Regions from separate parts of the Limosilactobacillus albertensis genome, predicted to be linked through region 1. Evidence: riboswitches for the same ligand, from Rfam matches in the RefSeq annotation. Region 1 holds a riboswitch; the other holds the start of a gene.

The links. Region 1 has a riboswitch for FMN ahead of ribD (bifunctional diaminohydroxyphosphoribosylaminopyrimidine deaminase/5-amino-6-(5-phosphoribosylamino)uracil reductase RibD). Riboswitches for the same ligand answer to the same signal wherever they lie in the genome.
Region 2: another riboswitch for FMN. It lies ahead of H5S41_RS02005 (ECF transporter S component); the one in region 1 lies ahead of ribD (bifunctional diaminohydroxyphosphoribosylaminopyrimidine deaminase/5-amino-6-(5-phosphoribosylamino)uracil reductase RibD).

What each region holds. Positions count from the first base shown of each region.
Region 1 covers NZ_JACIVD010000054.1:53,609-57,029, reverse strand. Annotated here, with positions in the region: gene H5S41_RS03330 (IS30 family transposase) at 1-210, opposite strand, end outside; gene rihA (pyrimidine-specific ribonucleoside hydrolase RihA) at 515-1,462, shown strand; FMN riboswitch at 1,514-1,658, shown strand; gene ribD (bifunctional diaminohydroxyphosphoribosylaminopyrimidine deaminase/5-amino-6-(5-phosphoribosylamino)uracil reductase RibD) at 1,822-2,862, shown strand; gene H5S41_RS03315 (riboflavin synthase) at 2,855-3,421, shown strand, end outside.
Region 2 covers NZ_JACIVD010000048.1:30,485-33,905, reverse strand. Annotated here, with positions in the region: gene H5S41_RS02010 (helix-turn-helix domain-containing protein) at 1-446, opposite strand, end outside; gene H5S41_RS02005 (ECF transporter S component) at 625-1,203, opposite strand; FMN riboswitch at 1,319-1,444, opposite strand; gene H5S41_RS02000 (pseudouridine synthase) at 1,560-2,273, opposite strand; gene scpB (SMC-Scp complex subunit ScpB) at 2,274-2,879, opposite strand; gene H5S41_RS01990 (segregation and condensation protein A) at 2,842-3,421, opposite strand, start outside.

The sequences.
Region 1 (3,421 bases):
AGCCTGCTTACGACCACAACGCTGCTTATTCCGTTGGTAAGCCTTAAGATACTGTGCAATGGTCTTACCGCTATCAAGAAATCGATAGACTCGGTAAATAGTTTCTTGGCTTCGTTTAAGCAGTTTAGCAGCTTGATAAGCCTTCGTACCTTGGTGCCAAAAATTAGCTATGAGGGTTAGTTCACGTGTGGTAAGATGTTTATAAGTCATTTGTGATGTTCCTTTACTTTTGTTTGTGGTTATTCAAAAGTCTATCACAAATGGCTTTTTTATTTTTCTAACTTAATTTTACAAACGGCGTGAAGAAAAATAAAACTACACAGCCTAAAAAACACTCAAAAAAGAAATTTGTTACTTTAGCTCTGTTAGCAGGAGCCGTTGCGTTACCGGCGTATTTATTTAAGAAAGCCTAAATGATAAGTTTTAAGGGTCACAGCTATGTGGCTCTTTTATTTTGTTATAATTAATGTAACCGCTATATTTATAATTAATTAGGAAAGGATAACGATAGCAAATGACTAAAAAGATAATTCTTGACTGTGATCCTGGGCACGATGATGCATTAGCATTAACGATGGCTGTTGCTTCACCAAAGATTGATGTACTTGCTGTAACGACTTCTGCGGGTAATCAGACACCAGATAAAACATTGAATAATGCAATGAGAATGCTAACCTTGTTACATCGAGAGGACATTCCAGTAGCCCAAGGGAACCAGACACCATTAGTGAAACCGCTCGAGACAGCTCCTGAAGTTCATGGAGAAACAGGACTTGATGGTGCCGACTTACCTGATCCGGATTTCAAGGTTCAGCCAATTCCGGCTATTGAATTGATTGCTAAGACACTACAGGAAAGTGATGAGAAAGTAACATTAGTTGTTACCGGTCCGATGACAAACGCAGCCTTATTCCTCAGAGTATATCCTGATTTAGCCAAGGAAAAGATTGACCAAATTGTCTTTATGGGTGGCGCTATGGGGCTGGGGAACTGGCGACCATCAGTTGAGTTTAATATCTTCGTCGATCCTGAAGCAGCCAAAATTGTAATGAACTTTGGTTTACCTTTAGTAGTGGCTCCATTAAATGTTACTCATAAGGCACAGATCATGAAGGATGAAATTCAAGCAATTAAACAAATTGATAACCCAGTTGGTCAGGCTTTTTATGGACTATTAAATTTCTTTGAGCAATACCACGAAAATCCTAAATGGGGGTTCAAAGGCGCACCGCTTCATGACCCATGTACGATTGCTTGGTTGATTGATCCAGCAATGTTTGAAACCGATAAAATGAATGTTGACGTTGAAACTCAAGGAGATCTAACGCGGGGAGAAACTGTTTGTGATTACTATCAATTGACTGATAAGCCTCAGAATACCGAAGTCCTTCTTGATATTGATCGAGATAAGTTTATTAACTTGATTATGGAAACTCTCCAAAGTTTTTCAAAAAATAAATAAGTATTTACAAAGAGAATGTGAAGAGTTAAACTAAATGTAAATTTAATAATTGATTTTCTTCGGGGCAGGGTGAAATTCCCAACCGACGGTAACAAGTTAACTTGAAGTCCGTGACCCGTTGGCAAGTATATTGTTAACGGTTGAACCAGTGCGAATCTGGTACCGACAGTAATAGTCTGGATGGGAGAAGAAAAATAAAGATTATACTAGTAGTGTAAGTATAAAGTCCCGGATAGCAGTAGTGTTATCCGGGATTATTTTTACCGAATTATTTTTATAATTATCAAACGCCCCGGAGAAATTCTAGGGCGTTTTTATTTTAGAAAGGGTGGTTAATTTTGAATGATGATGAGTATTTTATGCAAATAGCGATCGATGAAGCATTTACTGCTGGAATTGAAACATGGAAGAATCCTCGTGTTGGTGCAGTTATTGTAAAAAATAATCGGGTGTTATCACGAGGCCATACTCATAAATATGGTGGTATTCATGCTGAAAAAGATGCTATTCGTAAAGTCAGCCGTGAAAAATTAAAGGGTGCAACTCTTTATGTGACGTTAGAACCTTGTAACCATTATGGTAAGCAGCCGCCATGCACACAGGCTATAATTGACGCAGAAATTGAACGAGTCGTAATTGCCGAAACAGATCCGCATAAGCTTGTAACTGGGAAAGGTATTGCTGCTTTACAAGAGAAAAATATTACCGTTAAGACTGGTGTGCTAGAAGATATTGCGAGAAAGTTAAATCTACATTATGACTTCTTCTACCATCATCAGCGACCGTGGATAACACTTAAACAGGCAGTTAGTCTCGATTATCGAGTGGCAGCTAGGCAAGGACAGCGGACAGCAATTACTAATGCTCAGGTGTCAGAGTTTGTCCATACCGAACGCAGTAATTTCCAAGGAATTCTAATTGGTAGTCAAACTGCAATTATTGATAATCCAACTTTATTAACAACTATTTCTTCAGATTTCCCGCCAGTACGTATTGTATTAGATCGGCGAGGACGATTAATAAACTATCCGTCACTAAATTTACTTACGGATAAGAGGGCACCAACATGGATATTTACTGAAAATTCAGAATTACAAGGGAAATTTAATACGAATGTTAGTATATTTTTCAAGCAAAAGTGGACGATCGAAGGTATCATTCAAAAACTGGGCCATGAAGGGATGCAATCTGTATATGTAGAAGGAGGACCAAGTGTGCATCATGCATTTTTAAGACAAAACTTAGTAGAAGAGTTAATAACTTATGTTGCTCCCCAGCTTATCGGTAAAGGTGGCGTAATGGGGATGCAGTCGGATGGTCAAGTATCATTTACTGAACAGGATATTAAGGTAATAGGAAATAATATTAGGATTGTGGAAAGGAAGATAGAAAATGTTTAGTGGTTTAGTTGCAGGAACAGGAGAGATAACAAAAATTATTAAACAGGGTAAGACAATTGAACTGATGGTTAGACCGCAAATTGCTGATTTTTTAACAAACGTAAAACATGGGGATTCAATTGCTGTTAATGGTACTTGTTTAACTGTCGTTAGTATTATTGATAATCAATTTAGTACGACATTGATGCCACAGACTTTTGAGAAAACAACCTTTAAGAATTTGCAGGCTGGTTCACTAGTTAATCTTGAACGTTCATTACAAGTTGGTAGTCGTTTAGAAGGTCACATTGTAACCGGCCACGTGGATGAGGTGTCACAAGTTATTGAGCGAAAAGCAAATGAAAATGCAATAGAACTAAAATTTAATCTTCCGCAACACTTAGTAGGTCAGATTATTGCTCAAGGGAGTATTGCAATTAATGGAGTGAGTTTGACGGTAATGGATACTAGCTCAAAATGGTTTACGGTTGGACTTATTCCCCATACTCAATTTATAACGAATCTTGATAGGTTAGCAGTTGGTGACGAGGTTAACTTGGAAACCGATATATTAGGAAAG
Region 2 (3,421 bases), on a different contig from region 1:
AACCACTGCTTTACAGCCAGCATCTCACCATAAGATATTGCTAATGGAACATACTTTCTTTGTCCATATGAATATTCAGATACAACTTGAATAGCTAAAAGTAGCCGCTGCATTATCCGCTGTGTATTTGCCAGCCAGTACCAATCATAGAAAGATGGAATATATAAGCTGCTCTCTTTCTTTTTTAATTGACTGGCCCCTTTTTCCGTTAATTTTGCCTGTAATTGATCGTCAATCACTAATAATCCATCATTTACAAGGCTATTGATCGCTTGGTCATAATCCTGTCTTGTCAAAGAACGATATGCTCCAAGCCATTCTAAGATTCCATATTGACGTGCCCAAAATAAAGTTGCAACGGTCCGCCGACTTTTTAAAGTATTTTCTATTACGCGAATTCTTCGTGGCTGATGATAACTAAAAAAACGCAATAATTTGGTCACCATTTTCACCTCCTATTATTTATATACGTAATTTATTTAAAAATACTAGTATTAAATTCAATAAATTACCAATTTATTATAAATAACTCCCCTGATTGATATAAAAGTAAACAGTGCAGTACATAAATGGCATCTAAAGCCCGGTAAAACTGAACTCTAGATGCCCTCTTTAATCTTCATATTAAATTGTCCGATGCTGATCTAGACATGCGCCTAATCGTCCCGCAATAATTACATATACAATTGTTACAACTAGGCCCTTGATAATATTAAATGGCAATACCCCAATGGCCACCAACTGTGCTACTGGTAAAGTTGACTTCCAATTCCAAACAGCCATATAAAGCGGCGTAAGCACCCACAGGTTTAATAGGGACATTAGAACAGTCAAAATCACTGTACTTAAAACAATTCCCACAAACGCTTGTCTCTTCTTAGTCCAATTACGATGACGCCATACCCACGAAAATGGGAGAAGAAGCGCTAATGAAGAAACAAAATCACTCGTAACCCCAATTAATTCCGCTGGTGAAAAGCCATGAACCATTCCGTGAATCAAACATTTTATTGCAGCGATTGCAATACCGCCTACCGGACCATATATATATCCCCCTATTAAAACCGGAACATCGGAAAAATCTAATTTTAGATAGGGTGCCATGGGTAACACAGGAAATTCAAAAAACATTAAAATAAATGCTAGAGCACTTAAACATGCTATTCCCACTAACCGTTGAATACGTTGATGCGTCATTGTCATTATTAACAACCTCCATTTGAGATTGCCTCCATTTGGCATCCTGCATTAAAAAAGCGTTACTGACTTAAAAAGTTTGTCAGCAACGCAAATAAATCATTTAAAGATTATTTAATACAGAAATCTTCTTTATACCAGACTATACTGTCGGTTCTGGAATTACACCAGCTCAACCACTACACTATGCAGCGGGTTGCGGACTATTACCGCCGGTCGGGAATTACACCACGCCTTGAAGACAAACGTTTATAATATTTACACTTACTATTTTAATGTGCTTTTCTAATTATGTCAACGCTCATGGCTTTTTCTTATCATTTATTCCATAAAACTTAGCCTATTGCTAATCAATTAAATTCTTATTTTTTCAACGCTTGAATTTCTTCAGGTTTTAGCGTCCGAAATTCACCCGGTTGTAAGCCATATAAATTAAGCGGACCATAAGTTTCTCGATGCAGCTTAATAACCGGATGACCAACTACTTTAAACATGTTCTTTACTTGATGGTTTCTGCCCTCATGAATTGTTAGTTGAACAAGACTGGTCTTTTTTGCCCGATCAACATTAATCAGTTTGGACTTTGCTGGTTTAGTTTTTCGACCATCAACAATAACACCCAACCGCAACTGCTTTAATTCATCGTTTTTGATAATACCCTCAACTTTTGCAATATATGTTTTTTCAACCTCATATTTCGGATGCATTAACTTATTGGCTAATGCCCCATCATTAGTTAATAGTAAAATTCCTGTCGTATCGTAGTCCAAGCGGCCAACCGGATAAATTCGCTCATCAATATCCTCATCATGGATAATATCAACTACCGTTCGTCGTCCTTTGTCATCATGGGCACTAGAGATTACTCCCCGTGGTTTATTTAACAAATAATAAACATGCTGTTCACGCTGGATAGGTACACCATTTACAACTATTTCATCATGCGTGCCTACTTTAGTCCCCAGCTCTTTTACTATCGTACCGTTAACAGCAACTTTTCCTTGAAGAATTAGTTTTTCTGAAGCGCGTCGTGACGCTACTCCTGCCTCAGCCATTGCTTTTTGTAATCTTTCCATTTAATTATCTTCCTTTCCTTTTTCGCGGGTTTGTAATGCCTCAAGGAAAATATCACCATTTATATCACTAACATCTAACTCATCTTGATCTGGAAGTGGTGGTAATTCATCTAAATTACTTAAGCCAAAATAGTTCAAGAATGCTGGAGTTGTTGAATATAAGAACGGTCGACCAGGCGCGTCTAACCGTCCATGAGTATCAATTAGTCCTCGTACCATTAATTTTTGCAGGGACCCGGAGCTTTTAACCCCTCGAATATCATCAATTTCTAATCGTGTAATTGGCTGACGATAAGCAACAATTGCTAACACCTCTAATAATGCCTTAGTAAGCGGAACAGTCAGCGGCACTTCAAAATAATGCTTGATTACATCAGCTAATTGCGGCTTAGTTGCTAAACGATACGTTTGGTTGCTTTCCAATAAAACAAAAGCAGATGTCCGATCATTTTCGTATTTCATTTTTAGTTCTTGAAGGATTGCTAAAATTGCCGGCTTCATAAAACCAGATATTTTTGCTAAATCACTAAGAGTAATTCCTTCATCCCCACTGATAAATAATAATCCTTCAATCTGCGCTTGATTGGTTAGTTTCATATTCGCCACTCTTAGGTCCCTCCACTAAAATTATCGGTTCAAATAACCCTGTCTGATTGATTACAATTGCTTGGTGTTTTGCTAATTCAAGGATTGCTAAAAAAGTAGTTACTAGTCCATCACGAGTATACATATCACTAAAAAGATCATCAAATCGCGCCGGGCCTTCTTGAATAAAGGCAAAAACTTGTTTCATTCGCTGGCCTACACTTATCTTTTCTGCGGCCACTGTTTCAACTAGAGGGGTTGCTAATTGCTGCCGCCGTAAAACATTGGTAAAAGCCTGCTGTAAATCTTCCAAGTTTATTCCTGGTTCAACATGTGCTTTTATCATATCGGCTGGTACTTGCATTGCTGGCCGAGTATATTCCTGTTGTCGTAAACTCTCTTTATCTTTGAGATGATCAGCCGCCTTTTTATACCGCTGATATTCAAGCAATTGGTCAACTAATTCCTGACGCGGATCAATTTCTTCTACTTCTGGCTCCATATCGATTGGCGGTGGTGAGGGCAAAAGCATCTGGCTTTTAATATCCATCAAGGTTGCGGCC